Regions from separate parts of the Carnobacterium inhibens subsp. inhibens DSM 13024 genome, predicted to be linked through region 2. Evidence: riboswitches for the same ligand, from Rfam matches in the RefSeq annotation. Region 2 holds a riboswitch; the other holds the start of a gene.
What was found. Region 2 has a riboswitch for thiamine pyrophosphate ahead of thiM (hydroxyethylthiazole kinase). Riboswitches for the same ligand answer to the same signal wherever they lie in the genome.
Positions count from the first base shown of each region.

Region 1: linked by a shared signal. The riboswitch ahead of thiT (energy-coupled thiamine transporter ThiT) and the one ahead of thiM (hydroxyethylthiazole kinase) in region 2 are both predicted to bind thiamine pyrophosphate.

Region 1 is NZ_JQIV01000006.1:179,302-195,122, reverse strand. It holds gene BR65_RS02125 (V-type ATP synthase subunit A) at 1-1,264, opposite strand, end outside; gene BR65_RS02120 (V-type ATP synthase subunit F) at 1,277-1,588, opposite strand; gene BR65_RS02115 (V-type ATP synthase subunit C) at 1,578-2,582, opposite strand; gene BR65_RS02110 (V-type ATP synthase subunit E) at 2,598-3,179, opposite strand; gene BR65_RS02105 (V-type ATP synthase subunit K) at 3,229-3,705, opposite strand; gene BR65_RS02100 (V-type ATP synthase subunit I) at 3,735-5,696, opposite strand; gene BR65_RS02095 (hypothetical protein) at 5,683-6,009, opposite strand; sodium ion sensor (DUF1646 type) at 6,056-6,103, opposite strand; gene BR65_RS02090 (DegV family protein) at 6,344-7,213, opposite strand; gene BR65_RS02085 (hypothetical protein) at 7,374-7,700, shown strand; gene BR65_RS02080 (ABC transporter permease) at 7,859-8,527, opposite strand; gene BR65_RS02075 (osmoprotectant ABC transporter substrate-binding protein) at 8,533-9,474, opposite strand; gene BR65_RS02070 (ABC transporter permease) at 9,488-10,123, opposite strand; gene BR65_RS02065 (betaine/proline/choline family ABC transporter ATP-binding protein) at 10,138-11,325, opposite strand; gene cls (cardiolipin synthase) at 11,483-12,934, opposite strand; gene thiT (energy-coupled thiamine transporter ThiT) at 13,088-13,657, opposite strand; TPP riboswitch at 13,734-13,837, opposite strand; gene BR65_RS02050 (GNAT family N-acetyltransferase) at 13,927-14,421, opposite strand; gene BR65_RS02045 (HD domain-containing protein) at 14,471-15,136, opposite strand; gene BR65_RS02040 (quaternary amine ABC transporter ATP-binding protein) at 15,597-15,821, shown strand, end outside.
Region 2 is NZ_JQIV01000006.1:1,763,381-1,779,201, forward strand. It holds gene BR65_RS09660 (alpha-amylase) at 1-1,268, shown strand, start outside; TPP riboswitch at 1,417-1,514, shown strand; TPP riboswitch at 1,572-1,670, shown strand; gene thiM (hydroxyethylthiazole kinase) at 1,812-2,555, shown strand; gene thiD (bifunctional hydroxymethylpyrimidine kinase/phosphomethylpyrimidine kinase) at 2,552-3,367, shown strand; gene thiE (thiamine phosphate synthase) at 3,357-3,992, shown strand; gene BR65_RS09680 (YtxH domain-containing protein) at 4,112-4,495, opposite strand; gene BR65_RS09685 (DUF948 domain-containing protein) at 4,527-4,982, opposite strand; gene BR65_RS09690 (PTS sugar transporter subunit IIA) at 5,328-5,846, shown strand; gene yycF (response regulator YycF) at 6,035-6,742, shown strand; gene walK (cell wall metabolism sensor histidine kinase WalK) at 6,749-8,593, shown strand; gene BR65_RS09705 (YycH family regulatory protein) at 8,590-9,891, shown strand; gene BR65_RS09710 (two-component system regulatory protein YycI) at 9,893-10,744, shown strand; gene BR65_RS09715 (MBL fold metallo-hydrolase) at 10,915-11,727, shown strand; gene BR65_RS09720 (S1C family serine protease) at 11,932-13,254, shown strand; gene BR65_RS09725 (CxxH/CxxC protein) at 13,437-13,619, shown strand; gene rlmH (23S rRNA (pseudouridine(1915)-N(3))-methyltransferase RlmH) at 13,685-14,164, shown strand; gene BR65_RS09735 (type I restriction-modification system subunit M) at 14,322-15,821, shown strand, end outside; gene BR65_RS13660 (restriction endonuclease subunit S) at 15,817-15,821, shown strand, end outside.

The DNA.
Region 1 (15,821 bases), 1.6 Mb from region 2:
TTTGAGCCAACAAATTATCCAAGCTCCAAAAAACTTTTACTACACGTAACGTATTTTGTGTTACGGGTTCAGATGTATCTCCTCCAGGAGGTGATACTGCTCCAATAGCTGTTATGCTTCCTTCTCTGCCTTCTGATCCTAACGTAATCACTTTCCCTGCACGCTCATAGTATTCTGCGATACGGCTACCTAAGTAGGCTGGATATCCTTCATCCCCTGGCATCTCTTCTAACCGACCAGACATTTCACGTAACGCTTCTGCCCAACGAGAAGTTGAATCAGCCATAATTGCTACACTGTAACCCATATCGCGGAAATATTCTGCAATCGTGATTCCTGTATAAATTGAAGCTTCACGAGCTGCAACTGGCATATTAGAAGTATTCGCAATCAAGATTGTTCTTTCCATGATTGATTCGCCTGTATTAGGGTCAATCAATTCAGGAAATTCATTGATTACGTCTGTCATTTCGTTTCCACGTTCACCACAACCAACATAAACAACTAAATCAACATCTGCCCATTTCGCAATTTGATGCTGAACAACCGTTTTACCCGCTCCAAATGGACCTGGTACAGCTGCTGAACCGCCTTTAGCTACTGGGAACAAAGTATCGATAACACGTTGTCCAGTTACCATTGGTTCAACTGGATTTAGTTTTTTAGCCGTTGGACGACCATGTCGAACAGGCCATTTTTGCATCATAGTAAACTCTTTTACACCATCTGCTGTTTCAATGCTATAAATCGTTTCATTAATATCAAATTGACCTTGTTCAATACTTTTTATTGTACCTTCAATACCATGTGGAACCATGATTTTATGAGAAATAACTTTGGTTTCGGGAACTGAACCTACGATATCTCCTGTAGATACTTTTTGTCCAATTTCAACAGTTGGTGTAAATTCCCATTTTTTTGTTCGATCTAAGGCTTCAATACTTACTCCGCGAACTAAAAAGTTACTTTCTGTTTTGTCCATAAATTTATCTAGAGGTCGTTGAATTCCATCAAACATTTGTGCAATCATCCCAGGAGCCAATTCAACCGATAACGCGTCTCCTGTCGTTTCAACTGGTTCTCCAGGTCCAATCATAGATGTTTCTTCATAAACTTGAATAGAGGCTACATTTCCGCGCATTTCAATGATTTCGCCTATTAGACCTAATTTGCCGACTTTACAAATATCTTGGATATTTGCTTCTTCCATTCCTTCAGCTGTAACTAAAGGACCGGAAACACTAACAATTCTTCCTATTTTCAAACTCGTAACCCCCTATAAAATATTTTGACCGACAGCTTTTTCAACATTTTCTTGAATCCGATTTTTACCAATATCTAATGATCCTAAATGATTCGGAATCAATATAATAGCAGGCGAAATCTCTTCGTCGTATCGTTTTATGGTATCTGGAATCAACTTACCTAATGGTTCAGTCAAGTAAATAATGCCATAATTTTCTGTTGCTAATCGATCGATCGTTGTTCTAGCTTCTTTTGCTTCAGATGCGAAGAAAACATCAAAGCCTAACATTTTAAATGGTAAGATAGAATCTTTATCTCCTACTACACCAATTTTATGAGCCATAGTTCATTCGCATCCTTTCTCTAATAGCTTCAATGGGAAGATTATTTTCTTTACCAACTAAAATTAGTCTTAAATTCTTCACTTCATTCTCTTTAGCATAGAGATAAGCAATCGTTGGTAAGGGACCAAAAACTTCAAGTTTAGCATCTTTTATGCGATTAATAAAAGCATTATCCGTTTCTAAATCTATTTTTTCTGGAGATAATTCTTTTGTTTCATCATTAATTGATGCTAATATAATGTTTTTATATTTAGATTCCGCAAGTTTTTTGCCTGCATTAACTAAATTATCCGCTCCTATTTGTACTAGTTGATCCTTAGGTATAGTCCCAGAGCTGGATAGAACAGTTGTTAAAAAATTACGTGTTCTTTTTTGTCGAATCGCTCTTGTTAAAGTAGAGAGATTATTCAAATCAATATAAAAAGTCACTAGATCTAAAATCTTAGCATCATCCAGACTTTCTGCCAGGTGCCTTAAATGAGTAAAATAACGGCGATCTAGAATAATATCAACGGCTTGGCTATCTTTATATTCCTCATAAGCATCAGTTGCTTCTTGGATACTGATTAAATAATCGTTATCTAAATCGCTTGAACTCTTTGTTTCGACTGCTTGTCTTAATACTGAAGTAGGTACGCTGCCTATATCTATAAGCAATGTATCGAAATCTTTTTTAGTAACCATTTCTTTTAACAAAACTTTTAAATTATGATAAGAGTAACGCAATGAAAATAACTCAATTAACTTAGGATTAGGAGAAATTTTAAATAAATCAGTATAGACAGACTGCAATTCATTCATCAACAGCGTATCATAATTTTTAGTCTCCTTTAACTCTTCAACATCATTTCGATAAGGAGTATCTTTTAAAACATTCACTGCTTCTTCAAAATTGCTTGCTTGTAACATCCGTTCATATTGATCATTTCTAAGGAGACTACTTTCATATACGCGAATGCGTGTATTTGCGCCAACAAAGTCTGTTGATTTCATTTTTTCCTCTCCTTTTTAATCAAATAATTGTTTTGAAACTGATGAAACAAGTTGTCCCTTAATATCTTTAACCAATTCATCAAAAAGATAGTTGTATTCTATTCCGGTCTTTTTAAGGATAAATCCATTCTTTTTAGAAATAGTTTCAGTAGACAATTGAATATTGACCTCTTCTTTAGCTACTTTATTGATCCAGTCATTTGATACTTTATCGACAGAATATTGTCCTACTATCAATTCGATAGATTCACTACCTTTATGTTGTTTTAAAACAGATAATAGAAACTGTTGAAACTCTGTATCTGTCCACTGATTCATTTGTTCTTCAGCTTTACTAAAAACGATTTTTAACATTTTTTGCTTCTCAGAAAGTAATTGATTTCGCTTATTGATTTGCAACGTATGTTTATCTTGTTCAAACTTCCTTGCCAATCGTGAATCAATTAAACTTATTTGTTTTGCTTTTTCTTCAGCTAGATTCCTAGCTGATTCTTCAAGCAACTGTGCTTTTTCAGCTTCGGCTTCTTTGATTTTTTCTTGTACTTCAGCTTTTTTATTTTCAATCAAACGTTCTGTCAATAGTTTTAAATCTGACATTTCTACGCCTCCATTCTTTCTATTTTTACTATAAATGGAATCATTATGATTAAGCGTTAAATATCATTAAGAATGAAATAACAAAACCTAAAATAGCGTACGTTTCTACCATGGCTGCATATACAATCCCTTTAGTCGCATGTTCCGGTCTTTTAGCTAAGATTTGGATACCTGCAGCCGCAACACGTCCTTGTGCAACACCAGAAGTTAATCCAGTAAATGCAATTGGTAGAGAAGCCATAAACATATACATACCTTCAGCTAAACTTGTATCTAAACCAGTGTTTAAGAAAATTAAAAACGCGATAACGAAACCGTACAAACCTTGAGTTCCCGGTAATAGCATTAAGATTAATGATTGTCCGAATTTTTCAGGTTGTTCTGTCGTTAATGCAGCTGCTGCTTCCCCTGCAATTCCGACCCCTTTAGCAGAACCTGTTCCTGCAAAGAATGTAGCAAAAGCTATACCTAAAGCTGCAAATACTAATCCGCCGTTTTCAATTAAATAACTTGTAAAAGTTTCCATTATAAAATTCCTCCATTTAAATTCTTTTTTTATTTGTTGGTTCTATTTTTTAAATAAATATGTTTTTCGAAGGTTTTAAAAGGATTTAATGATCGTCCTCCACCTTCATAAAATTTACCGAAAAATTCAACATACTGAAGTCTTATTGTATGAATATAAGCACTTAAGTAGGTCAAGAAAATATTTAATGCGTGTAAGACGATAAACAGTAATGCACCAATCGTAAATTTCATTACTGGTGGGAAAATGTCTACAATAGAATTAAACGCTACCGCAATACTCCCACCAGAAACTCCTAATGCCATTAAACGAGTATAACTGACTAAATCTCCAACATAATTGGTTGCTCCATAAATATTGTAAAGTCCTAGTCCAAAACCCATTACTTTGTTGTCAGATGCCAGCATAGTTACCAATATAATCCCAATAACATTGGCAATGATCACGACTAAAGAAATCATTTGTAAAAGGTCATTATTCCAAAGTACCATATTGATTACTAAAAGACCTATACCTAATAGGATAAGAGCCCAAGCTGTTCCATCAATATAACTGGATGATCTTTGTTGTTTACGCCATTTTAGTCCACCATTTAAAAGCAATCCATAAACTAATTGGATAAATCCAAATACTACAGACAAAATCAAAATAGTAATGACATCATTCGTAATCGACAATAATTGGAAAGGCAAATCGTATCCAAAGAAACTTCCATAAATAAATCCCCAAGCAATTACTGAATAAGATAAATAGTGAAAGAGTTGGACAAAGTTTTTCATGCCCTTTTCAAACTTGAACACTTTTGATCCAATTAAAGTTGCTGCCCAAAGCAATATTCCATATCCTAAATCTGCACTCATCATTCCGAAAAAGACAAAGTAAAAAGGCATCATGAAAGGGGTAGGATCTACGTCATCGTATTTAGGCATACTATACATTTCTGTAATACTTTCAAATGGTTTAACTAATTTATTGTTTTTCAATACTACAGGCACTTTAGCATAGTTCTTAAATTTAATTTCATCTGCAATAACGACATAACCATCTTTTCCAACGTATTCATCTAAAAGGCTGTTCAATTCAGGAATTCGTTCCTCTTCTAGCCAGCCATTCAAAATAAATAAATCACTACCATTTAGTAATAAGGTTTTTCCTATTTCTCTTTCAACTAAATTATAATAATATTCTTCACCAAGCTGGAGGTCTATGGCTTTTTCTTTAAATGCTTTTATTGTATCTTTTAATTTATCTTCTTCTTTGCGCAGATCACTAACTTCTTTAAGTACTACTTTCAATTCATTTAGAGGCGTTAGTTTATAAGGATAAGAGAGTCTGGATAATTGGAATCGTTCAAAAATTTCTTCCATTAGCGAGTCTAATTTTTTTGGTACTAATACTAGATAGGATGCTTCATCTTTATAATGAAATATTTTTTCTAAATAACTATTTTCTATCGATTCAACTTCTTTTTCAAAGTTCTCTACGTTACCAGAAGCTATACTTCCAACTGTTCCAGACATTAATTGAAATGTTTTTAAATCGTTAGGATTAAAGGTCATATTTTGCCATTTCCGAAGAAATTCTTCTTTTTCTCCAAGATTTTTTTTCATCTGATCTAATTCAACCAGTCTTTTTTCTATTTTTCCTAACTCAACAATAGTGTGGTCAAGATCAGAATGAAAGACATGATTTTCAAGTTCTTCGAGAGTATACTCTTCGCGACCTTTTCTCAACTTAGCAATCATACCTGGTTGAGAAATATGTTGATTCAAGAAATTTAGAGTTGCTTGGATTTCTTTTAATTTTTCTTCATATTCAACACGTTTTTGAGGTGCTGTATCCGTTGAATAGTAATCAAGAAATTCAGAGTCTTCTAATGTAGACAATTCAACCATTTCAAGCTTTTGTAATTCTTGTACAGCTTTTAATAGAGAATCCTTTTTTTCTTGCTCAGCTAGAAGTGTCATTTGTTTCATCTTAGCTATTGCCATAGTGAGTACTTACCTCCTTTACAATATGATTAACAACACTATTTTGTTTAACCTCTACAGATTCAAGTATTGATTCAACTTCAAGAGACAATTCTTGATCAACAGCTTGTTTTTCTATTGCTAAACGATCACGAAACAAGACTTGTTGGTTTGCTTCATAATTGTCTAATTCCTGTTGCATATTTTGATTACTTTTTTTAATTTCTTCGTTAACAGACTGACTAATTTCTTGAATCTTTTTTTCTCCATTAACTTCAATTTGTCGGGCTCTTTCTTCTGCTTCTTTAACGTATTCAATTGCTTCTAAACTCATTCATACACCTCCTTAAAATACAAAAAAAGACATCACTTAAGAATCATTCTTCTCACCCCTTGAAGAATTCATCCTTGAAAGCAAATGCCCAACCATTATTTTTATTCAACTAAGCATAATTTAACATAGCATTCTGTATATGTCAAATCATAAATACCTAAAAATCAACGTATAAAGCGTTTTTTTAACAAAAAACCTCTATACGTTTAGTCTCATTTTTAGATAAATAAATCTCAGAAAATACTTAGATGAATAAAAAAGTAAATGATTACTTTCATTAGTATATCGACATTTTATCTTACTTATTAAGACATTATTAAATTAGAAACACCGCTTATTTTCTTACCTCACCAAATGAGAATAATGCAATAGAGCCAAATCCTGTATGTGAAGCAATGGTAGGTCCATAAGGATATACTTGTATATCTTTAACATTGATTTTAGATTCAATTTCCTTTTTGATCCATTCAGCTTCTTGTTGAACACCGACATGTCCAATAAAAAGAGTTTGGTCTTCAGGATCTACTATACCTTCAACTGTTTTATTAACTAAATAATGCAGCGATTTTTTTCTACCTCTGACTTTAGCACTCGGTACTAAACCACCTTTTTCATTCATCACTATGATAGGTTTTACATTTAAAACACTGCCAAGGGTTGCAGAGACTGAAGAGATTCTTCCACTACGCTCAAGATGTCTAATATCATCTACGGTTACCCAGGAATGAAGTTTCATTTTATATTCTTCTAACCAGCTCACGACTTCTTCTAAAGATTGTCCTGCATTTTTTCGATTTACAGCTTCATATATCAATAAGCCTTCACCAAGACAAGCCGCTTTAGAGTCAACTACTGTAATATTTACTTCATCATATTCTTCTTTCAACATTTCTACTGCTGTTACAGCATTATTATAAGAACCGCTTAATGCAGAAGATAAACCTAAAAATACAGCTGGTTGACCTTTCTCAACATACATTTTGAATACTTCAATAAATTTACCAATGTTGATTTGTGAACTAGTGGCCATTGCGCCATTCTTTAAAGCTTCAAAGAAGGCATCACGGTCAAATGTTTCACCCATGTCGTCTATATAATCTTTTCCTTCAAGATTGATAATTAAATTTATAATTTCTATATCATTTTCTTTTATAAAATCTAGTGGCAAATCACAACAAGAATCTGCAATAATTTTATAATCCATTATTAAAACCCCTTTTTTTACTAAATCTTTCAGTTCACTCACTTATTATGCCATTTTTTCAGAAAAATAGAAACTTTTTAAAAATTAATTTAAACAGCTTGCTTTGTTGAACGTTTGTTCGTATAATATAAATATCAAACAAACGTTCGGAGGAATATAGATGAAAAAAAATACTTTAGAAGAACAAGTTCATCCCTTTTCTTTTCTGCAAAAAAAATTCTTTTTAACTGACGCCGCTAGTGAACTAGAGATTTTAACACAAATGCCTAAAGAACAAATTACTTTTTTCTTAAACCAAGCCTTTACTAAAAAGAGAAAAATAATCGTACAGTTGAATCATTTGGCAGAATCTTCTTTTTCAGCAGAAGTTACTGGTTATATTAGATATGCACCTTTTAAGAAGCCTCAAATCATTCTAGAAAATACAATTACTCATATGACTTACTTAATTAATCCCAACAATATAAGACATATCCGTTTATCCTAATTGAATCCTTTCCCTCACTTTAACATTTTCCTTCACTTCACTAATTCCTATAAATAAAAAGACCCTCCATATAATTATTAGATACCAGTTATCTAATGAATCTAAAAGGAGAGTCTTTTTGTATTTGTATTGCTTAGTTTAATGATAAACATTTATTTCTAAGATAGTAATTTTTTACTTTTTGTTGGATTCAGTTTTTTCTCGATCCAACCTAAGAAGAGGTCACTGATAACTGCCATTAAAGCAGTTGGAATTGCACCTGCGAGGATGATTGCTCCACCATCGGTTACATTTACGCCCCGAGTAATAATATCACCTAAACCACCGGCTCCAATAAACGTTCCGATTGCAGTTACACCAATCCCGACTACCATAGCATTACGAATTCCGGCCATAATGATCGATAAAGCTAAAGGAAGTTCAACCATATAGGTTAGCTGCCATCTTGTCATACCCATACCTTTACCTGAATCCAAAATATTTTTGTCCACACTTCGAACTCCTGCGTACGTATTTTTAATAATAGGGAGTAATGAGTATAAAAATACTGTTGTAATAACGGTATTTACACCTAATCCCAACCCTAACATCAAGATAGACAACATGGCTAACGAAGGGACCGTTTGAATGACGTTAGCTGCTCCAACGACCCAGTCAGCTAACTTTCCATGTCGAGAAATCCAGAAACCAATTGGAATTCCAATAATCCCTGCAAAAATCACACCATAAATCGAAATTAAGAAGTGACGAAAAAATTGGCTCCAAATATAAAGACCATTTTCTGAAAAATAATAAATTAATTGTTCCCATAAATTCATTTGTGCCATCATTATTATTCGCCTCCTCCTTCGTTTACCTCAACTGATTCAAAATAATTGTTTTCTTTCAAAAAGTCGTCTGCTACAACTTTAGGTTCAATTAAATTGTTATCTGAAATATAATTTAATTCTTGCATTTTTTCATCCGTTATAGAATTTTGTAATTTTGATAATACTTCATTTAATTCAGGATAGGCTTCTAATACTTCAAAAGTTGCAACTGGACTAGCGTCATATGGAGGGAATAATTGTTTATCATCTTCCAACACAACTAAGTCATAACTTTTAATACGTCCATCTGTTGAATAACCTAGCACAACATCCATTTCTCCAGCTTGTAATGCATTATAAACTAATCCGATTTGCATAGGATAAACACGGTTAAAATCAAAGCCATAAGTATCTAGAAATGCAGCATACCCGTCTCCTTCACGCTGGATCCAAGATGAGTCTACTCCAGCATTTAATTCACCCGCTACGTCCTCCAAATCACTAATGGTAACTAAATTATATTGATCTGCAAGTTCTTGTGTCACCATAAAAGCGTACGTGTTTGCAAAACCATAAGTTGGAAACCATTTTTGATTGAATTCAGCAGCAAATCCATCCACAACAAGTTCTAATGCTTTTTCAGGATCAGTGATCGGATCTCTTCCTAATTCACCTGTTAAAGAAGTTCCTGTATATTTAATTGCGGCTACATTAGCATCTCCACCAACCAAAGCTTGATGATTTAAAGAAGATGATCCTAAATTATTTACAATCTGAGCATCTATATCAATGTAATGCTCAACCATACCTTCAACAATATAACCTATAATTTGTTGTTCTGTAGTAGAACCACCCGTTATTGTGATTCCCTCTTCATTAAATCCACTACCTAACCCAGGTAACGAACAACTGCTTAATACTATCGCTGCCATAAAAAGGGCAGCAATTTTTTGAATTTTCTTCATCGTTGAAGCCCTCCTATTCATTTCCTTGCACAGTTCTAGGCGTTACTTTTTTTTCTAATTTTCCTAGTACAAAATCTGTCAATAATGCAAGAATGGTTACAGGTATGGTTCCGCCAATAATCAAACTAGGAATAAAAAGATTTAATCCATTAAAGATAAAATCACCTAATCCCCCAGCACCAATATAAGAAGCTAATGCAGCCCATGAGATAACGTAAACACCTGACAAGCGAATTCCTGCCATAATAACCGGTGCGGCTTGAGGTAATTCGACATTTTTTATCAACTGTAGACTGGTCATTCCCATTCCTTTACCTGCGTCCCTTAAATTAGTATCTACTCCATTCATTCCTATATAAGTGTTTCTTAAAATAGGTAATAAAGAATAGATAAATAATGCAACGATTGCAGGCACCTTTCCAATTCCAAATAGAGGAATCATTAAAGCTAGTAGTGCTAAAGAAGGGACAGTTTGTAAAATTGTTGCTAAGCCGATAATAAACTTAGCACTTTTTTCAAATCTTGTTAATAATACTCCTAAAGGGACAGCCACAATAACACCTAACGCCAAAGCAAATGCTGAAATGTAGAAATGTTCCCACGTTTTCAGGAGTAAATCAGAGCCATTTGTTGCAAAAAATTCAGCCATTATTTTTTCCTCCTCTATTCATTACTCTCGTTAGGAGTGGTCGTTTCAAAAACATTTCCACTTGTAATATCTTCTTCCTCACCCCATATTGTATCGTAAACCACATCTACGAGTGACGTACGAGTGACTAAACCAATCAACCGATCTTTATTATCCACGACTGGGATATTTTTAAATCCACGTTTTAAAATTCTTTGAACAGTATCTCTTAAAAGAGTACCTTCTCGAACAAAATAAACTTTATCCATCATAATATCTCCTACACTTGTAGCCCGTTTACGATTACGATCGATTCTTTCTATATCAACATATCCCTTTAAGACACCAGAGTCATCCGTGACAAATAGGGAGTCGACTCGTTTATCTCTCATCAAACGAATCGCTTCTGAAAGAGATTTTCCAGGAGTTACAGAGATAGGATTTTTTATCATAACTTGGTCTACCGTTTGAATATTTGGTCTTGCTTGAATCAATCGGTCCTCACCGATAAAATCTTCAACAAACTGATTAGCCGGTTCAGCTAGTATATTATCCGGCGTATCAAATTGAACGACACGACCATTTTGCATAATCACAATGCGGTCAGCCAGCTTTAAAGCTTCATCCATGTCATGGGTAACAAAAATAAACGTTTTTCCCATCTCTTCTTGTAATTCTTTCACTAATTCTTGTAAAGCATCTCTAGTAATAGGATCTAGTGCTCCAAAAGGTTCATCCATTAATATAACATCTTGGTTCGCAGCCAAAGCACGAATAACACCAATTCTTTGTTGCTGTCCACCAGAAAGTTCTGCTGGGTAACGTTCCAAAAAGTCTTTTGGTAAATCTACTTTTTCAAGTAGTCGTTCAGCTGATTCTCGTTGTTTATCTTCAGACCACTTTAATAATTTAGGAACCATGACAATATTGTCATAAATTGTCATATGAGGCATTAACCCAATTTGTTGGATAACATAACCGATTTTACGTCTTAATTGAACAGGGTCTTTTTTCATAATATCTTCCCCATTAATTAAAATTTGTCCTGATGTCGGCTCAATCATACGATTGATCATTCGCATAGAAGTCGTTTTCCCACTTCCACTTGTACCGATAAACACAATAAATTCTCCATCATTAAATGTAAGGTTAATAGCGTCGACTGCTTTTTTCCCACCTTTATATACTTTTGAAACATCTTTAAATTCTATCAATACACTCACCTCTTTATATATTCTTTCTATTTTTTGACCATATGCAAAACTATTATCTCAAACATACTAACTCTAATCAAATTTGACGATTTTTGATTAATTTTTTCTCATAAAAAAAGATTTTGGAATTAGTATTCCAAAATCTTTCTTTAGCTAGCTTATGAGTTTATAGAATTGGAGAAAATAATCTAGAAAAAGTTTGTTTAAATTTCATCCATTTAGATTTATTATCAATGATTTCTTTTGTCAGTAGATAGCTTTTCTTCATATCTTCATAAAAGAAATTTTGCTGTTGCTGAGCAATCTTAGCATCATAGATAAAAACATTTACTTCAAAATTTAATTTAAAACTACGGATATCAAAATTAGCTGTCCCAATCGAACAGATATCTCCATCCACAACTACTGTTTTTGCATGTAAAAATCCATTATCGTAAATATATACTTCTGCACCAACTGCTGCCATAGCTTCAGCATAATACATGGTAGCCCGATAAATAAATGGATGATCTGGTTTATTCGGTATCATGATTTTAACATCAATCCCAGACATTATAGCAATTTGAATAGATTCCAATACTGAATCATCTGGAACAAAATAAGGCGTTTGAATAAAAACAGACTCTTTAGCCATACTGATCATCTTAATATAACCCTTTTTGATTTGCTCAAGATCTGAATCTGGGCCACTCGAAACGACTTGTACGTTCGTATGCCCTTTTTTATCAATTAAAGGGAAGAAATTTTCTTCATATTCCAATTTATGTTTAGGAACTGCTGCATTCCAATCCATTAAAAATCGACTTTGTAATGCTAGGACAGCATTTCCTTGAATTTTTAAATGGGTATCTCTCCAATAGCCAAATTTCTTATACTCGCCTAAATACTCATCTCCAACGTTGAAACCGCCAGTATACCCAATTTTCCCATCAATAATCACAATTTTACGGTGATTGCGGTAGTTAAAACGTAAATTAATCAATGGAAATTTTGAACCAAAGAAAGGTTCAGCTTTGCCACCTAATTTTTTTAATTTTTTAAAAAAATTAGGCTTTAACGATCGAGAACCTAAAGCATCATAAATAACTAAAACATCAACTCCAGCAGCTGCACGTTCTTCTAAGACTTTAAGAACACGTTTCCCTATTTTATCGTTATGGATAATATAATAGATCATATGAATGTGATGCTCCGCTTTAGAAATATCTTCTATTAAAGAATTAAATTTCTGTGCTCCATCAGTGAACAATTCAATTTTATTTCCTTTAGTTAAAATTGATTCGTCACTTTCTAAAAATAAACTTGCCATTTCTTTTGCGTTTTCAGTAGCTTGTTTAGCAGATAATAAATTTTCATCCTCTGCTAACATTTCTTTTTGAGCTTGTACGAGCTCTGGCATTCCTATATTTTCTTGAGACTTGATATCAAATATCTTTTCACGGGTCAATTTTTTCCCAATAAACAAATAAAAAATGAATCCAATTCCTGGTAAAAGAATCAACACAAGCAACCATGCCCAAGTAGCAGCAATATCTCGTTTCTCACGAAAAACCGTAATGACAGCAAAAACGATATTTAAAAAGAAAAAACCCAAAAGTATGTATGTGATAATCTGCATCGACGTATTCCTCTCCAACTTTATTATTAGTCAATCTTACTACTTCCCTAATTTTTTAGCTACTACAAACTAGCGAACTGCAGGAATTCATTACCAAAAAAGAGATTGGGCAGCTGCCACAATCTCTCACTTATTTATCCTTAAAAAAAATGGTTAATGTTTACTTTTTGGTAAAAACAACATTGGAGTCGTTTTAGCTATGATGATTAATACAACGCTTGTTACTATTCCAGTAACGAGTGCACTTCCACCGTTCGCAATAAATGAATACCAAATAGGATTCATTCCTTCTGGAGCATAACTTCCCCAAAAATAATACCCTGCAATAAAGTGCCAGAAGAAACGAGCTACTGTTCCTAATATCGTTCCAAAGACAATTAATTGATATTGCTTTAGTTTTTTATTTTCTTTAAAAGATCGTTGGATAGGTCTGCTTACCAGACCTGCAAAACCAACAAAAGCAAAAGCAACAAAATATTCTATAAATCCTTGTAATGGATGCAATATACTAGCGTTTCCAACTAAGAAATGCAATACTCCCCATAAAAATCCTGATGCAGACGCTGCTATAAAACCATACCTAAATGCAAACAACGTTAACGGAATCATCCCTAACGAAATTGTAAATCCTGTTCCAATATTGGTTGGAATCAAAGATAACACAATTGCTAAAGCGGCAACTATCGTCCCTTCTATCCAAACACGTAACCTCATACTACTCAAAAAAAACTCCTCCTTCATGTGTTGAACAGTGCCACACATCAAAGGAGGAGTCCGAATAATCATTTTAACACTATTATTTCGTCCCCGTCACAATCCCTACGCTCGTACTAACGAACAGGTTCCAAGGGTTAGAATCTATTGATTCAATCTCAGCTTTTTACAGCACCCCTTTGTGATGGTTGTTCATTCAATTTTACTTCCATATAATATAGTACAATTATACTGATTTTTTGTCAATATACGATTTGATGATTCAACTATTAAGCAGATTAAACTAGACTGCCCTCAAGTATTTTTGAGTAAACAAACTTATACCCATCTGCTTCCTTTACTTTCTTTTTAGTATCTTTGAATCCTGATTTTAAATACATCATTTGTCCACTGATGTTATCGTAATCAATCAACAAAACAATTTCATTAATAGAAGAAAACCGCTCTTTTATATACTCCGGTAGTTTTTCCATTGAAGCTTTTCCGTATCCTTGCTTTTGATACCGTTTATCGACCGAATGGGCTTTTAAAAGAATAGCATTGGGATTTGAGACATAGTTTAATACCGAATTTCCTGTTTGAAGGATAAAGAAACCTACCATCGTATCTTGGTCTAAGATCAAGATAGGGTATTTTTCATTTTCATGTAAACTTTCAGTCATACCGACCATAGGCATCACTGTGTAAGGATTTTTTTCTATTATATAATCTTCTATCATAGAAACATCGCCTACTGTTGCTTCTCTTAGTATAATATTTTCCATCCTATTCATACACTAACCTCCACTGATTTATTGTATTAAACCTCTTTATAAGCCTACCTTACCTGTCCCCATCCCATTCAGCATAAAATTCTGATAAATAGTGTTCCATAAAAGCATGTCTTTGTTCTGCTAACTTTTTCCCAGGAGTTGTATTCATTTCTTCCCTTAGTTTTAACAATTTTTCATAAAAATGCATAATAGCTGTATCTTCTCCAGAACGATAATCTTCAATAGTAAGATGTTCACGTGGTTTTTTTTCCGGATCATGTATCAATCGATTTTTTGAACCTGAATAGGCCATTGTTCTAGCGATCCCAATTGCTCCTATTGCATCCAATCTATCTGCATCTTGAATAATTTTTCCTTCTATTGAAGTCAATTTAGTTTTATTTGTCCCACCTTTGTATGACATGTGAAGAATGATATCCATTATTTGTTCTGTTTCTTCTTCAGTTATAGGATGAGTTGAAAGCCAACTTCTAACTTTCTTCTCCCCATCAGCTTCTGTTTTATTCATTTTTTCATCAGCCACATCATGTAAAAGAGCCGCCATCTCGCAAATAAAGAAATTTATTTCTTTACGTTCTTGTTTTGCAATACTTTTTGCTAAATTTCTGACTCGATGAATATGCCACCAATCATGACCGCTAGCATCATCTTTTAATAATTTATATACATAGTCTTCTGTATGTTCAATAATTTTTTTTTGTAAATCTGTTAACATTTTTTCCACCTCATTTGTACTCTTCCAGCACTTCAAAATAAGTCTATCAATCCCACTAAAAAACCACAAGTTATATGTCAATTTTTATATCTTATTTTTTATCTTTTTTTACAAGAAACCTAAAAAGAAAACGCTTTTAAAAACTTTTTTTATTTTTTTTATTCCCCCTCTCAGGTCTGTCGTCAAGGTAAAACAACGGTATTAAAGCTTATTTTTGAAAATGGTTTTGTTTTTCATTTTTTTTTATTCATGTTACACTGATTATTGTGCTTCATTTTAAAAGTTTTTTTTTAATGAATAGATGTCGATTTTTCTTAAACATTTTTCAAAGAAATCAGCCATTTTACGAATGGTTTCTATAACAATTTATGTTTTGATTCTATCCTTATCAGATTGTACTTTATTCATTTTGATTCACTAGTTGACATTCATAAATAAAAAAAGGAAGGGGATGTTATTTTTGTCAAAAATAACTATTGAAAATGTTACAAAAGTTTTTGGTAAAAGAACAACACAAGCCTTAGAGTTGTTAAACCAACAAAAATCTAAGCAAGAAATCTTTAAAGAAACTGGGGCCACTGTAGGAGTAAACAACGTTAGCTTTACAGTTGAAGAAGGTGAGATTTTTGTCATCATGGGATTATCAGGTAGTGGAAAGTCTACTCTTGTCCGCATGTTTAATCGT
Region 2 (15,821 bases):
GTGAGTTTGATCAAAAAGGTACTATCCGCACAAAGTATGGTACAAAAGAAGAATTAATAGCAGCAATTGATGAGCTGCATAAATACGAAATCCAAGTTTATGCAGATGTTGTTTTAAATCATAAAGCAGGCGCAGATGGAGTTGAACGATTTAAAGCGATTGAAGTGGATCCTGATGATCGCAATCAAACAATCAGTGAACCCTATGAAATTGAAGGATGGACAGAGTTTACTTTTCCAGGTAGAAAAGGGAAATACTCTGATTTCCAATGGCATTGGTACCATTTTTCAGGAACGGATTACAATCAAGAAAACGAGAAAAAAGCTATTTATCGTATTGAAGGTCAAAATAAAGGCTGGGCCGATGACGAAACAGTAGATAACGAGTATGGCAATTACGATTACCTCATGTATGCTGATATTGATTATAGTCATCCAGAAGTTGTTGAAGAAACAAAAAAATGGGCTAATTGGTTTATTGCAGAAACTGGAGTAGATGGTTTTAGGTTAGATGCTGTCAAACATATTAACGAAAATTTTATTTATGAATTACGCGAAAGTATTGAATCTAATTTTGGCAAACAATTTTTTATTGTGGGAGAGTATTGGGACCAAAATTACTCTAGTTTAAAGAATTATTTAGAGAGCCAAGGCTATAAAATGGATCTATTTGACGTAGGATTGCATCACCAATTAGAACAAGCTTCAAAAATGGGTAACGAATTTGATTTGACACAATTATTTGATCAAACGTTAATCCAAAATAATCCCATGCAAGCTGTAACTTTTGTAGATAATCATGATTCTCAACCAAATCAATCGCTGGAATCCTTTATTGAGCCATGGTTTAAGCCTGCAGCTTATGGAGTTATCTTACTAAGACAAGAAGGCTATCCAGTGCTCTTTTACGGTGATTATTACGGTATCAAAGGGGATGATCCGATTGAACCTCAACGTGAAGTAATCGATAAATTATTGTACCTTAAAAAGAATTATGCTTATGGAAATCAAACAGATTATTTTGATCACAGAAATTGTATTGGTTGGACTCGATCAGGAAATGAAGAGTATCCAAAAGGGTGTGCTGTAGTCATCTCAAATAGTGAAGCTGGCTTTAAGGATATGTTTGTAGGAGAAGACAAAAGCGGATGCGTTTATGAAGATTATCTAGGTAATTGTACAAATAAAATAACGATTGATGAAGAAGGTAATGGTCATTTTCTTGTAGAAGCTGGTTCTGTATCTGTGTGGGTGAATAAAGAAGAATAATTAAATTAAAAGAAAAAGATCGAATTGTTGCTAACTAATGAATAGACTGAAAAAGTTTATTCATTAGTTATTTTTTTGTACTCTTAATGTCTAATTACTTAAGAGAATTGATTAAATAGTTTGTATATAGTAAGCTTATAAGTAATTAAATGTTTTGCAGGGGGACACATTTGTGTTGAGAAGGTAAAACCTGACCCTTTGAACCTGTTAGTTAACACTGACGTAGGGAGCACTAGGTACATATCTGTTAAATTATACGTACTGAGCTCTCCATTTCTATGGGGAGCTTTTCTTTTGTAAAACTTTTAATTGCGGGGGGACACGCTTGTGTTGAGAAGGTTAAAACCTGACCCTTTGAACCTGTTAGTTAATACTGACGTAGGGAGCGATTAGTGTTTTTTTCATACACTTTTTTTAGCCTCTACGCTTTTTGTAGAGGCTTTTTTTGCTTGCGTCCAAAATAAAGGAGGACTGAGAGTTAGATTTTTGAAGAATGGTGAAAAGAAATGGCAGACAAAAAAGTAGAGGAAAGAGGAATGAAATATGTTAATACAAATTAAAAAAAAAGCTCCTTTAGTGCATTGCATGACGAATTACGTAGTTGCTAATTTCACAGCGAATGGGTTACTTGCAGTCGGTGCTTCGCCTATTATGGCTGATGAAGTTAAAGAGGTATCTGAAATAGTATCGATTTCTCAAGCATTGCTTATTAACATTGGAACAGTGAATGACCGTACAGCAGAAGCTATGCTGCTTGCAGGCAAAAAAGCAAATGAATTATCTATTCCTATTGTGTTGGATCCAGTAGGTGTTGGTTCTACAAGTTATCGCAAACAATTGGTTAAGCACCTTCTGAAGAAAATTCAGTTTGATTTAATTCGGTGCAATGCAGGTGAGCTAGCGGCAATTGCCGGTGAGGTTTGGCAACCAAAAGGTGTAGATAGCGGCACAGGTGAAATAGATATTGCTAAAATCGCAAAACGAGTTGCTTTGCAGTATACGTGCCTTGTCATTGTAACGGGTGAATCAGATTTTATAACAGATGGGCATGAGGGAATTCATGTTTCAGGAGGCAAGAAAATAGCGACACACATCACAGGTACTGGGTGTTTATTAAGTGCTATCTGTGCAGCGTCGCTTGCGAGCAGCGGTATGAATCCAATGCAAAGTTTAGCAGCGACGTTAAAAGATTACAAGCAAGCTGCTGAACAAAGTACAAATGAAGTGGGTACGTTTGCTTTACAATTTATGAACACATTACAAAAATTATCGGAGGTTGAGAGATGACTGCACTAACAATAGCTGGATCAGATTCAGGTGGCGGTGCTGGAATTCAAGCGGATATAAAAACATTTCAAGAACTGGGTGTATTTGGAACAACAGCAATAACAGCATTAACTGATCAAAATACACTAGGAGTACACGGTATTTTTGAAGTATCGCCAATTTTTGTACAGCAACAATTACAAACAATACTAGATGATTTTTCTGTAAAAGCAATTAAAACAGGAATGTTATTTTCAGCTGAAATTATTGAAGTTGTGGCTAAAATCGTACAACAATACCAAATTCCACTAATCGTTGATCCAGTGATGATTGCAAAAGGCGGAGCAAGTCTTTTACAAGATGAAGCAGTAAAAACGTTAATCGAAAAGCTGTTTCCTTATACAACAATTTGCACACCAAATATCCCTGAGGCAGAACTTTTAACAGGCAAACGGATTAAAAATGTTAAAGATATTGAAGAAGCTGCACAGCAAATCCTTCAAATGGGGGTTGAATGCGTGATTATAAAAGGAGGTCATTTAGATGGAGAACAGGCAACGGATAGAGTATACACTCGTCAGCATTCTTTTTCAATAAGTACCCCTCGTATACAAACAAAAGATACACATGGGACAGGTTGTACATTTTCTGCAGCTCTTACAGCAAATATTGCAAAAGGACTGTCCATACATGAATCGATTATTGAAGCAAAAAAATTCATCCATCTAGCTATTTCTACCCCTCTTCATATTGGAAATGGTCATGGACCAACAAATCATTTTGCTTATAACGATCAAAAAAGAACCTGTGAGGTAGCAGTAAATGAACTGTAATATTTTGAACGTTTATTTTATAATGGGTACAGTGAACTGTAGAAAAGATCCTTTGGAAACCCTTGAAGAAGCTTTACAAGCAGGGATTACTTGTTTTCAATTACGTGAAAAGGGTGAAGGGTCTTTAACAGGTAAAGCGTATGAAGAGTTTGCTCGTGCTTGTCAAAAAATGTGTCAAGCTTACCAAGTACCGTTTATCGTCAATGATGATGTAGAGCTTGCATTTAAATTAAATGCGGATGGTTTTCATATCGGCCAAGAAGATCTAGCGCTTCCTATATTTCGTGAAAAAGCAAAAGGAAAAATAGTGGGTGTTTCTGTACACAATTCTAGAGAAATGGAACAAGCGATACTTAACGGAGCAGATTACGTCGGAATTGGTCCACTATATAAAACGCAATCTAAAAAAGATGCGAAGCCTCCTGCTGGGTTGTATTTTTTAAAAGCTATACGAAAACAATTTGCTAACTTTCCAATTGTAGGAATAGGTGGAATTACAGAAGAAAATGCTAATGCCGTTCGTTCTTCAGGCGCAGACGGTGTGTCTGTTATTTCAGTTATTTGCCACAGTGAAGATATTGGACAAACCGTTAAGAATCTACTGTCAAAGAAAAAAATAAACTAATTATTTAGAGGATTGATTTAGCATTAGTATATAAATAAGGATAAAGCAAATACCACTCCCCTAAAGTATTAGGAGAGTGGTATTTTAGTAAGGATTTTTACTTTGAGTTCTATTTAAGTCTATAATTGTCCACGTCTATCTTCAACAGATAGATCTGGGGTATCAGTTAAATCTTCAACGGTAGGTGATGAAGGAACTTCTACAGTTCCGTTAAATTCTGAAGTATCAACAGGTTCAGAGTGAAGATTTAAATCTGTTTCAATGTCTTCAATAGTAGAAGCTAATTCAGGATCAGTGTAGCTGATTTCTTCTTCAACTTCTTTGTAACTTTGTTTTACTTCTTCAGCAAAACTGTTTACTTGATCCATTGCTTGATCTTTTAAATCATATGCTTGTGCTTTGATATCTTCACGTAATTCTTTTCCTGATTTAGGAGCGAATAATAAAGCAGTAACTGCAGCAGCAGCTCCTACAAATAAAGTTTTAGTAAAACTGTTAGCCATAATAAAGTTCCCCTTTTCTAAATTAGTTTAGTTAATTAAATGAAAAACGTTTTTTTGTCCTCTTTTTTCTAGTTTGATACATCTTCAAAGCAGTTTTTCCTACTTTAGTTATGCGAGGAGGAGTAACCGTAACTTTTCTACGTGAGCTAGAGAAAAGAGATGAAACGACTTTTGTGCCATTTTGTTTTAAGTCATTGATCGATTCTCCAAATTCACTTGTTGTCTGAGTAAAGCTAGAAATATAAGATTGTTTAACAGCGATATCTTTGGTCATACCATCTACTCTAGTAGTCATATGATCTATTTTACTTGTTATAGCATCTGCTTCTTTTGTAAAATGATTGATATGATCTTGAACAGTGGTTTGAGTTGAATTAATTTCTTTCATTAGTTTTCCAACTTTTTTACCGATGAGAATTCCTACAATAACTAAAGCAACCAAGGCTAAGACAACAACACCAATTGCTATGATAAATTCGACTGACATTTAGCTTTTACGCTCCTTTCATTAAGATAGATTTTAAAACAGTTTAACTTAATAAGAAAGTAGACAAATCGTACACTCATCTAAATTGGTGAGCGATTAATTTACCTTTATTTTCTATAGAATACCATTAAAGATAGGAATATCCAAATAAAATGAAATCGCATTAATGAGAAAATTTAAATTGAAAAATTATTTGTTGTTAAAAGAATAAATAACACCTTTGATTGATGGTTTTTTTTATAAGGGATGGTCAAAATGAAAAGAATCCGTTACAATTAAAGATAAAACAATAACTAGAAGACAGTAGTGGTTAATAAAAGAGTAAGACATTGGAGGATTAATGGAATGAGCTTATCTTCAAAACAAGAAACACAAAGCGAGCTAACAGGGAAGAATAAAGCGCTATTGGTTGCTGTAACAGATGGTAGCATGATACCTATAGAAGAAGTGCCTGATTTGGTATTTTCTGAAAAAATGATTGGAGAAGGTTTTGCTATGATTCCAACATCTGATGTAGTTTATGCGCCTATTAGCGGAAAGTTATTTCAAGTAGCGGGTGCATCTCATGCATTCGAAATACGAACAGATGATGGTTTAGAAGTGTTAGTTCATGTTGGTTTGGATACTGTAACGCTAAACGGGGAAGGTTTTGAAACAAACTTAAAAAAGGGCATGATGATAAAGCAAGGTGAACCTCTAGTAAAATTTGATAGAGAGTACCTTTTAAGTCGAGGATGCCGTTTGTTTATACCTGTTGTTGTGATAAATGGAGAAAACGAGAATTACCATTATGTTTTTAAACCGAACAATGAGATACAAGCCGAAGCTGGAAAAACAATTGCGTTGACGATTGAAGGCTATTAAACAGTTATTATATTTACTCAAAATCAAGAGCTCTGAATGAGCTCTTGATTTTGTTTTTGCACTCTTATTGTATGTTCGGTATAATGGAAAGTAGAACAGTTTATCATTCTATAAGTAATTATAAAAAGTAAAGCCATTAAAAACTAAAAAAATCATTAAAAAAATAGTAAGTCCAAGGAGGTTTTATTTTGAAAAAAATATTAGTAGTTGATGATGAAAAACCAATTTCGGATATTGTAAAATTTAATTTAACAAAAGAAGGTTATGAAGTATTTACTGCGTATGATGGAGAAGAAGCTTTAGAAAAAGTTGAGGAAGTATTGCCTGATCTGATTATCTTAGATTTGATGCTTCCTAAAAAAGACGGGCTAGAAGTCTGTCGCGAAGTACGTAAAAGTCACGACATGCCTATTATTATGGTGACAGCAAAAGATTCAGAAATCGACAAAGTTCTTGGATTAGAACTTGGGGCTGATGATTATGTGACCAAACCTTTTTCAAATAGAGAACTTACTGCGCGTGTTAAAGCAAACTTAAGACGTCATGACAATGCTAAAACTCCTGTCGTTGAAGAAGTAGAAACAAACGATATTGAAGTTGGTGCATTAACGATTCATCCTGATGCATATATTGTTTCTAAAAGAGGAGAAACGATTGAATTAACTCACCGTGAATTTGAATTGCTGCATTATTTAGCTAAGCATTTAGGTCAAGTGATGACTAGAGAACATTTATTGCAAACGGTATGGGGTTATGATTATTTCGGTGATGTGAGAACAGTGGATGTAACGGTTAGAAGACTGAGAGAAAAAATAGAAGATAATCCAAGTCATCCAACTTGGCTTGTCACAAGACGTGGAGTGGGCTACTATTTAAGAAATCCTGAACAGGAGTAGTGTTTCATGAAGAAAAAAATTACTTTTTTTCAATCAATTGATTTTAAAATCATCTTTGTTTTTATCATTTTGCTTTTAGTAGCATTGGAATTGATTGGAACATATTTTGTTAGGCAATTAGAAACACAGCTGGTAACTAATTTCCAAGAAGAAAAAAGACTTCAAGTAGGATTTCTAGAGAACACTATTCAACCTATTCTGATCGATGATGAAACAACAGAAGATAGTGAAGAAATAGGGAATTTGATTAAAGACTTTTCGGGAAATGGAGTCTTAGAAGTTCAAGTAATCGATGATCAACACTATTTATTAGGAACAAGCGACAGTACGCAACAAAATAGTGTGGGCAGTAAAACCAATGATAATGATGTCCACCAAGCGTTACTATTAGGAAATACAGTTACAAGTCAATACAAAGATCAAACAACCAATGACCGAATCTGGAAGTTGGTTTCTCCTATTATATCAGGTGACGGATCAAATGAAATATTAGGTGTAGTAGCTTTAACGACTAATATAGAGAGTGTTTATGAACAAATAAGTGAAATAACGGTTATTTTTCTTAATTCTTCATTAATAGCAGTTGCCTTAACGGTTATTTTATCCCTATTTATTTCCCGGGCAATAACCAAACCAATTACGGAAATGACACAACAAACTATTCAAATGGCTGATGGAGATTATTCTGGGCAAGTAAAAGTCTACAGTAAAGATGAGTTGGGTATTTTGTCAATGGCGATCAATGATTTATCTACTAAAGTTGAAGAAGCTCAAGAAACAACTGAATCTGAACGTAGACGTTTAAATAGTGTGTTAACGCATATGACTGATGGCGTTATTGCAACAGACCGTAGAGGAATCATCGTCATTATTAATGATAAAGCAATGGAAATGTTGAATATTTCCCAGGAAATGGCTTTAGGCGTTTCTATTTTAAAGGTATTAAAAATAGATCAAGAATATACTTTGCGAAAATTACTAGAAAATGAAGATGAAATGCAGTTTGATTTTTCTACTGATGAAGTACCTGTCACTTTACGTGGTGAATTCACATTGATACAAAGAGAAACGGGCTTTATTAGTGGAATCGTGTGTGTGTTACATGATGTGACTAAGCAAGAAAAAATTGAAAATGAGCGTAAAGAATTTGTATCTAATGTGTCACATGAATTGAGAACGCCTTTGACAAGTATGAGAAGTTATTTAGAAGCCTTATTGGATGGAGCTTGGAAAGATCCAGAGATAGCTCCTCAGTTTTTACAAGTAACACAAGAAGAAACAGACCGTATGATTCGTATGATCAAAGATCTATTAGACTTATCACGTATGGATTCTGGGAGAGCCGTTTTAGATTTGGAATATCTTAATGTAAACGAATTGTTTGATCATGTCATTAAACGTTTTGAAATGATGATACAATCTTCAGATAAACAAAGTAAGGCATTTTCTATTAAGAGAGAGTTTACAGAAAGACAACTATGGGTAGAAGTTGATGCGGATAAAATGATTCAAGTGTTAGATAATATTATGAATAATGCTATCAAATATTCTCCTGATGGTGGAACCATTAAGTGTGGATTGGTTGAAACGAATGATAGTGTCGTTTTAAGTATAAGTGATGAAGGTCTGGGTATTCCAAAACGAGATCTAACAAACGTCTTTGACCGTTTCTTTAGAGTAGATAAAGCTCGGGCTCGTTCTATGGGCGGGACTGGATTAGGTCTGGCTATATCTAAAGAAGTCGTTCAACAGCATAAAGGTAAGATTTGGGTAGAAAGCACGGAAGGAAAAGGAACTACTTTTTATATTTCATTGCCTTATCTTCCGTATGAGGAGGATGATTGGGAATGAAAAAAGAATTATTTTTAAAAATCGTTCTGGGTGCTCTCATTTGTTTGAGTCTCTTTTTAACTTTTATTATTTGGACTAGACCTAGTCAATTTAATGAAGAGATAAATACTAATCAAGGGACCACATCATCAGTATCTGTTGCGCGAAAATTGCCGCAAGTATTTGGACCTACTCAAATTGTTCTCCATTCTTATGGCGAAACAAATGTTTTTTTTCAATCAGACGTTGTGAGCTCTTTAACTAAGGAGCTTGCCAACTGGAAGATTCATTCTGTAGAAGAACCTGTTGAATTAAGCAATGAAGAGTACCAAGACAAATTAAACCAAACAAATGCGGTTGAAATGGTTTTTACACAAAAAATTTCTTTCGGTATTTTTTCAGATGTGTTTGATAATCTTGCAGGTGAATATTATGATCGTTCCTTCAATCGTCTATATTTTTCGGAAGACGATGTGGATCAAATTTATTTCTATAATACGCAGTCAAAATTATTTTACAGCGAAACAATAGAAGGAATTGATCAGAAGAAGGTAAATGAGTTACTAAATGATGAAAAAGAGAAGTATTATGCAGCGACAGCTGTTTTAGACGAAGGAAAACAAGTCTATACATCGCTAAATGAAGTTGAATTGCCTTACTTAAGTTACTTAGTAGAAAGGCAAACAAATCAATTGTTCATTGAACAATTATTTGATGATACTTCAGAAGTAAGAGAAGATAGTGATAACTCGGAAAATATTGTTAGTTATAATGATTATGTGAGCGAACTGCAAATCAATGAAAACACAGATATTTTAACGTATTATAGAAATCGGAATTCAGAAAATAAGTTGTCCATTACAGACACACTTAGAGAAAGTTACAATGAATTGATCCAATATGAAAATTGGTCTTCAACGGTTCATTATTTTGATTATAATGACTCAACAAGAGAAGTAATCTATCGTCGTTATATTGAAGGACTACCAGTATTTAGTGAGCTTTTTGATTATGGAACAACGCACATCACAGTTGTTGAAGATGGATTGTCTCGATTACAAGTTCCTTTAGTCATTGCTCAAACGCCAATTTCGGATGTAGAAGAACAAAAGACATTGCCAAGTGGAGTAAGTATTTTAGAATCTTTAGAAGCGTATGGCTATGACAGTGAAGAAATTGATGATATTAAAATTGGCTATACTTGGACTAATAACAAGGAATCAGACCGTGTAATCAATTTAGAACCTAATTGGTATATTAAAATTAATGGAACTTGGGAACTTGCTAAAAACCTACTTCTAAATGAAGGAGGTCAATAAAATGGATTTTAAACGAATTCAAATTATTTTCATTATTACGTTTCTCTTTTTAAATACGTTCTTGATTGTTACCTATATTGATAAGAATAAAAATTATTACTCTAGTAGCTCAAATCAAGTAATTGATTTTTCTAAAGAAATGGAAAATGAGAATATTAAGTTACCGAAATTTTCAGAAAATGAAAATAAAGTGCCTTATGTTCAAGCTGAAACTCATACATTGTTAGAAGACAATGTAGATCAATTAAGTAATCACTCTGGAGTAATTGAAGAAGATGGCTCACTTTATAGCAGTTTGCTTTCTAAGCCGCTTGCTTTATCAGAAGAAACGGAACTAACTAAGGAAGATATTGAATTGTTAACAGAATTTGTATTGAGTGAACAAGTGTTATTTGGTGCCGAATACCGTTATTTTAACTACAATGCTACAAACCAACAAATAACATTTGCTCAAATAGCAAATAATATTCCTATTGCAGATGGAACGTCAGAAATCATATTTCATTTAAATAATAAAAAAGAAGTGATCTCTTATGACCAAACGTATGCTGGGCCAGTTACAGTTCAAGGTGAAAGCCGTACTCTGATCACAGATAAAAATGCTGTTGAGATTTTGTATCAAAATGATGAGATACCAGCAAATGCTACAGTGAAAAAACCAGTATTAACTTACTCTAAAACTCTTTCTTTACAAAAATTAAGCATGTATGCACCTGTGTGGTATATTCAGATCATCAATAGTGGGAATACAGAATTTAAACGAGTTGATGCTCTTAGTGGCAGTATTATTCGGTCAAATACGTCTGACACATCCAAAGTGCAAGAATCGGAAGTAAGCGAAAGTTCAAATTAAATCTAGTATGAAAATAACTGAAAAATTAACTTTTATAGTTAGACTTAAAGTAAAGGGAGCAAGCAACGTCTTGTCATTCACCTTTCTTTGGGTCTTTTTTTACGTTTTGAAAACTTGAATTTATATAAGTTTGATGTAAAATGATAAAGGTGATAGAGGAGGATTTTTAAATGTTATCCAATGAAAGTAATGATTTAAAGGTTAGTATTCTTGCCAGTGGAAGTTCTGGAAATGTAACCTATATAGAATCCGAAAAGAAAAAATTATTAGTCGATAGCGGACTAAGCGGAAAAAAAATAACTGAATTATTAAAAAAGATAAATCGAAATGTAGCAGACTTAGATGGAATCTTAGTGACACATGAACACCGAGATCATGTACATGGAGTTGGTGTGTTGGCTCGAAAATACCATTTAGACGTTTATGCAAATGCGGAAACCTGGGAAGCTATGTCACCTATTATTGGTACGATTAAGACAGAACAAAAGTATTTATTCGAAATGGGAAAAACAATGACTATTGGAGACATAGATGTAGAAAGCTTCGGTGTTTCGCATGATGCAGTTGCTCCTCAATTTTATAGTTTTCATAAAGATAATAAGAATTTTGTGATGTTGACTGATACAGGTTATGTTAGTGACCGTATGAGAGGGATCGTGTCGAATGCAGATGCGTATTTATTTGAGAGCAATCATGATCTTGAAATGTTACGGATGGGCAATTATCCATGGCATTTAAAACAACGTATTTTGGGAGATAAAGGACATCTTTCAAACGAAGATGGTGCATTAGCATTGTCAGAAATTATAGGAGATGCTACTAAAAGAGTTTATCTAGGTCATTTAAGTAAAGATAATAATTTAAAAGAACTGGCTCATTTGACAGCTGTAAATATTTTAAAGGAAAAAGAAACAGGGGTAGAAGATAAGTTTATAGTTTTTGATACGGATCCTGTTGAACCTACTTCATTATTTGTTATTTAAATAAGAAAAATAAACCTCTCTTGCTAAAGTCTAAGAGAGGCTTATTTAGTCATTGGGGCTATTATTACCTGTAATAAAGAATTAATGGTAAAATTAATTAGTAATTTAATAAAAATATCCAAGAAGTTTCATATAAAATTCAAATGTAATGAGTATGCTAGACATATCAAAGAAAACGAGAAATTATTATGAGGGGTGAATGCAATGAGTGATGAGAACAAACACGATCAACCAAATTTGCCGTTACATGAAAAAGAAGAACAACCATTAAAAAATCAAAAAGATAGCAGAATAACAAATACTGAATCTTCTCCTGAAAAAAGCAAGAAAAAAAGTTCATGGAAAAGTGGCATTATTGGAGGGCTGGTCGGTGGTTTAGTTGTAGCAGCTTTAGGTGGAGGATACTTGGCAGCTACTGATGATGGTATCAATACCAATACAAGTACAGGTATGGTTGATAAAGATACCGGTGAAGTCGTTACAACTAATGTGAGTGTGGATGTGACTTCTGACGTTACAGAAGCTGTAGCCAAAGTAGAAGATGCAGTCGTTTCAGTTGTAAATATGCAATCTCAATCAAGTAATGGATTCGGTGGTGCATTTGAAACCGATGAAAGCATGCAAGAAGAAGGCAGTTTAGAAACAGCTGGAGAAGGTAGTGGAGTTATCTATAAAAAAGATAATGATACGGCTTATGTTGTAACTAATAATCATGTTATCGATGGTTCCGATGCCATTGAAGTTATTTTAAAAGATGGAACAAAAGTTGAAGCTGAGTTAATTGGAACAGATATTTGGACAGATTTAGCGGTATTATCTATTCCATCTGAAAAAGTAACAACTGTTGCTACTTTTGGTGATTCTGATGCCTTAAAAGTTGGTGAACCTTCAATTGCGATAGGTTCTCCTTTAGGTACAAACTTTGCTTCTTCAGTAACCCAAGGGATCATTTCTGCTAAAAATAGAAGTGTTGAGACGGATATTACAGGCGATGGCGTAGTAGATTGGGAAGTTACAGCTCTTCAAACCGACGCAGCTATCAATCCAGGTAATTCTGGTGGTGCTTTGATCAATATAGCTGGTCAAGTAATTGGAATCAATTCAATGAAAATCTCTAGTGATACTGTCGAAGGAATGGGATTTGCTATTCCAAGCAATGACGTTGTTAGCATCATTAATCAATTGGAAGCAAATGGTGAAGTTGTTCGTCCGGTATTGGGAATTAGCTTATTGGATTTAAGTGAAATATCTGAACAACAACAAGAAACAGTCTTGAAATTACCTGAAGAAATTTCTTCTGGTATTGTAGTTGCGGAAGTTCAATCAGGATCTGCTGCTGAAATAGGAGGATTAGAACAATACGATGTTATTGTAAAATTCAACGGTGTAGAAGTTACAGACTCCATTTCCTTACGTAAAGAAATCTATGCTTCAGAGCTAGGTAAAGAAATTGAAATTGAATTTTATCGCAATGGTGAATTACAAAAAGCTACAGTCACAATGACTGCTGCTGAAACGAGTTTATAAGAATATAAATGAAATAATAAAAAATCCTTTCTAAATAAACCAATTTAGAAAGGATTTTTTTGGTTTTTTGTGGACAAGTAAAAATAAAAAGTTTTGAACATTGTGGATAAGTGCTGTAAAATAATATAAATAGGTATGTGGAGACAAAAAAAGTTATCCACAAAATCAGGAAGGTGTTGTGGATGGATAAAATTTTAGCGTGCCAAGAACATATAGAAGAAGCTTTAGATGACGCAGTTTATGGCGGTTTTGAAATGCCGGTGCTAGACCAATTATTGCTTGTTGATAACTCAAAACATAAATGCGGTTATTGCGAGCAGGATGCAATATATGTAGTGTCGAACAAGCATTCTACCACTAGATAATGATATGAAGTTGTGGACATGTGGATAACTTTTGTGGATAACCTGTGATTATAGGAGGATAACTTTTGAACATCAAAATAATAACTGTGGGTAAATTAAAAGAAAAATATTTAAAAATGGGAATTGCAGAATATGCTAAACGATTATCAGCCTATTGTAAAATGGAATTAATTGAAGTGCCGGATGAAAAAGCACCTGAGAAATTAAGTGAAGCTGAAATGGTACAAGTCAAAGAAAAAGAAGGCGAACGGATTTTAGCGAAAATTCCAGATCAAGCATTTGTTTTTGCATTAGCTATTGAAGGGAAACAACGAACTTCAGAAGAATTTGCAAAAGAGATTGAACAACTGGGAGTTCAAGGGAAAAGTACCATTGTTTTTGTGATAGGTGGGTCATTAGGTTTAAGTGATGCAGTAATGAAAAGAAGCAATACACCCATCTCATTTGGAAAAATGACGCTTCCTCATCAATTGATGCGATTAGTTTTAATTGAACAGATCTATCGTGGCTTCAAAATTGTTAGGAATGAACCATATCATAAATGAGGTCATTAATTCATGATTCAAATATGTATTACAAGTGAGGATAATAAATAGGAGTATTAATCAAATTTTCTATAAAATCATATTAATATTAGCATTTAGATGGCATAGACAACTATGATATAATAGTGATATATATCATAAAAAGGGAGCGGTTGCATTGGCTGAAGTAATAAATAGTGCGGATTTAGGTTTTGAAAAAGAAATTTTTAAAGCAGCAGACAAATTACGAGGAAATATTGATGCTTCAGAATATAAGAATATTGTTTTAGGATTAATTTTTTTGAAATATATATCTGATAGCTTTGAAGAACGATATCAAGAATTGCTCGAAGAAGGCGACGGTTTTGAGGAAGATCGAGACGAATATCTCGCTGAAAATATATTCTTCGTTCCTGAAAAAGCACGTTGGGACTACATAGCCAAGCATGCGACAGAGCCAGAAATTGGACAGGTCATTGATCAAGCAATGATCTCAATTGAGGAAGATAATGATCGGTTGAGAGGTATTTTACCAAAAAATTATGCACGCCCTGAATTAGATAAACGTCGTTTAGGAGAAGTCGTAGATTTATTTAACAACTTAAAGTTAAAAGAACATGGAGATTCAAAAGATATTTTAGGTCGTACTTATGAATATGCTATTGCGCAATTTGCAAGTTTAGAAGGTAAGAATGCTGGAGAGTTCTATACACCTTCAAGTATTGTAAAAACTTTAGTGGGAATTCTAGAACCGTATGAAGGACGAGTTTATGACCCATGCTGTGGAGCGGGTGGGATGTTTGTCCAATCAGCTAAGTTTGTCGAAAATCATCAAGGTCGTATAAATGAACTGTCGATTTATGGACAAGAAGCAAATGCAAACACATGGAAGCTTGCGCAAATGAACCTAGCGATCCATGGTATAGAAGGTGACTTAGGACAAGGTGCAGCAGATACTTTCTATAATAATCAACATCAAAGCATGCGTGCAGATTATGTTTTAGCTAATCCGCCATTTAATATGAGCGATTGGGGAGGCGATAAATTAGCTGAAGATGTTCGTTGGCAATATGGTACACCACCGGAAGGAAATGCCAACTTTGCCTGGATGCAACATATGATTTATCACTTGGCCCCCAATGGGAAATTAGGTCTCGTTCTAGCGAATGGTTCATTATCTTCAGGTGGTAGAGAAGGGGAAATTCGTGCGAATATTATTAAAGATGATTTAGTAGAAGCGGTTATTTCAATGCCAGGAAAATTATTCTACTCGACGGGAATCGCTGTGTCGCTTTGGATTATCAATAAAAATAAAAAACGAAAAGGAAAGACACTTTTCATTGATGCCCGCAGTCTAGGAAATATGATTTCACGAGCGCACCGAGAATTATCAATAGAAGATATCGATAATATAGCTAATGCATATCATAGTTTTAAGAAAGGTGAAAACGTACAAAAGTTAGGATACGTTCACGAAGCTAGTCTAGAAGAAATTGAACAAAATAACTTTGTATTAACACCTGGAAGATATGTTGGAATGGAAGAAGTGAAAGATGATGGTATCTCATTTGAAGAAAAGATGGAAATTTTAACAGCGGAACTTGGAGACTTAATAAGCGAATCTCACAAATTAGAAGATGAAATTAGAGAACAAGTAGGTGGGATTGGTTTTGATGTA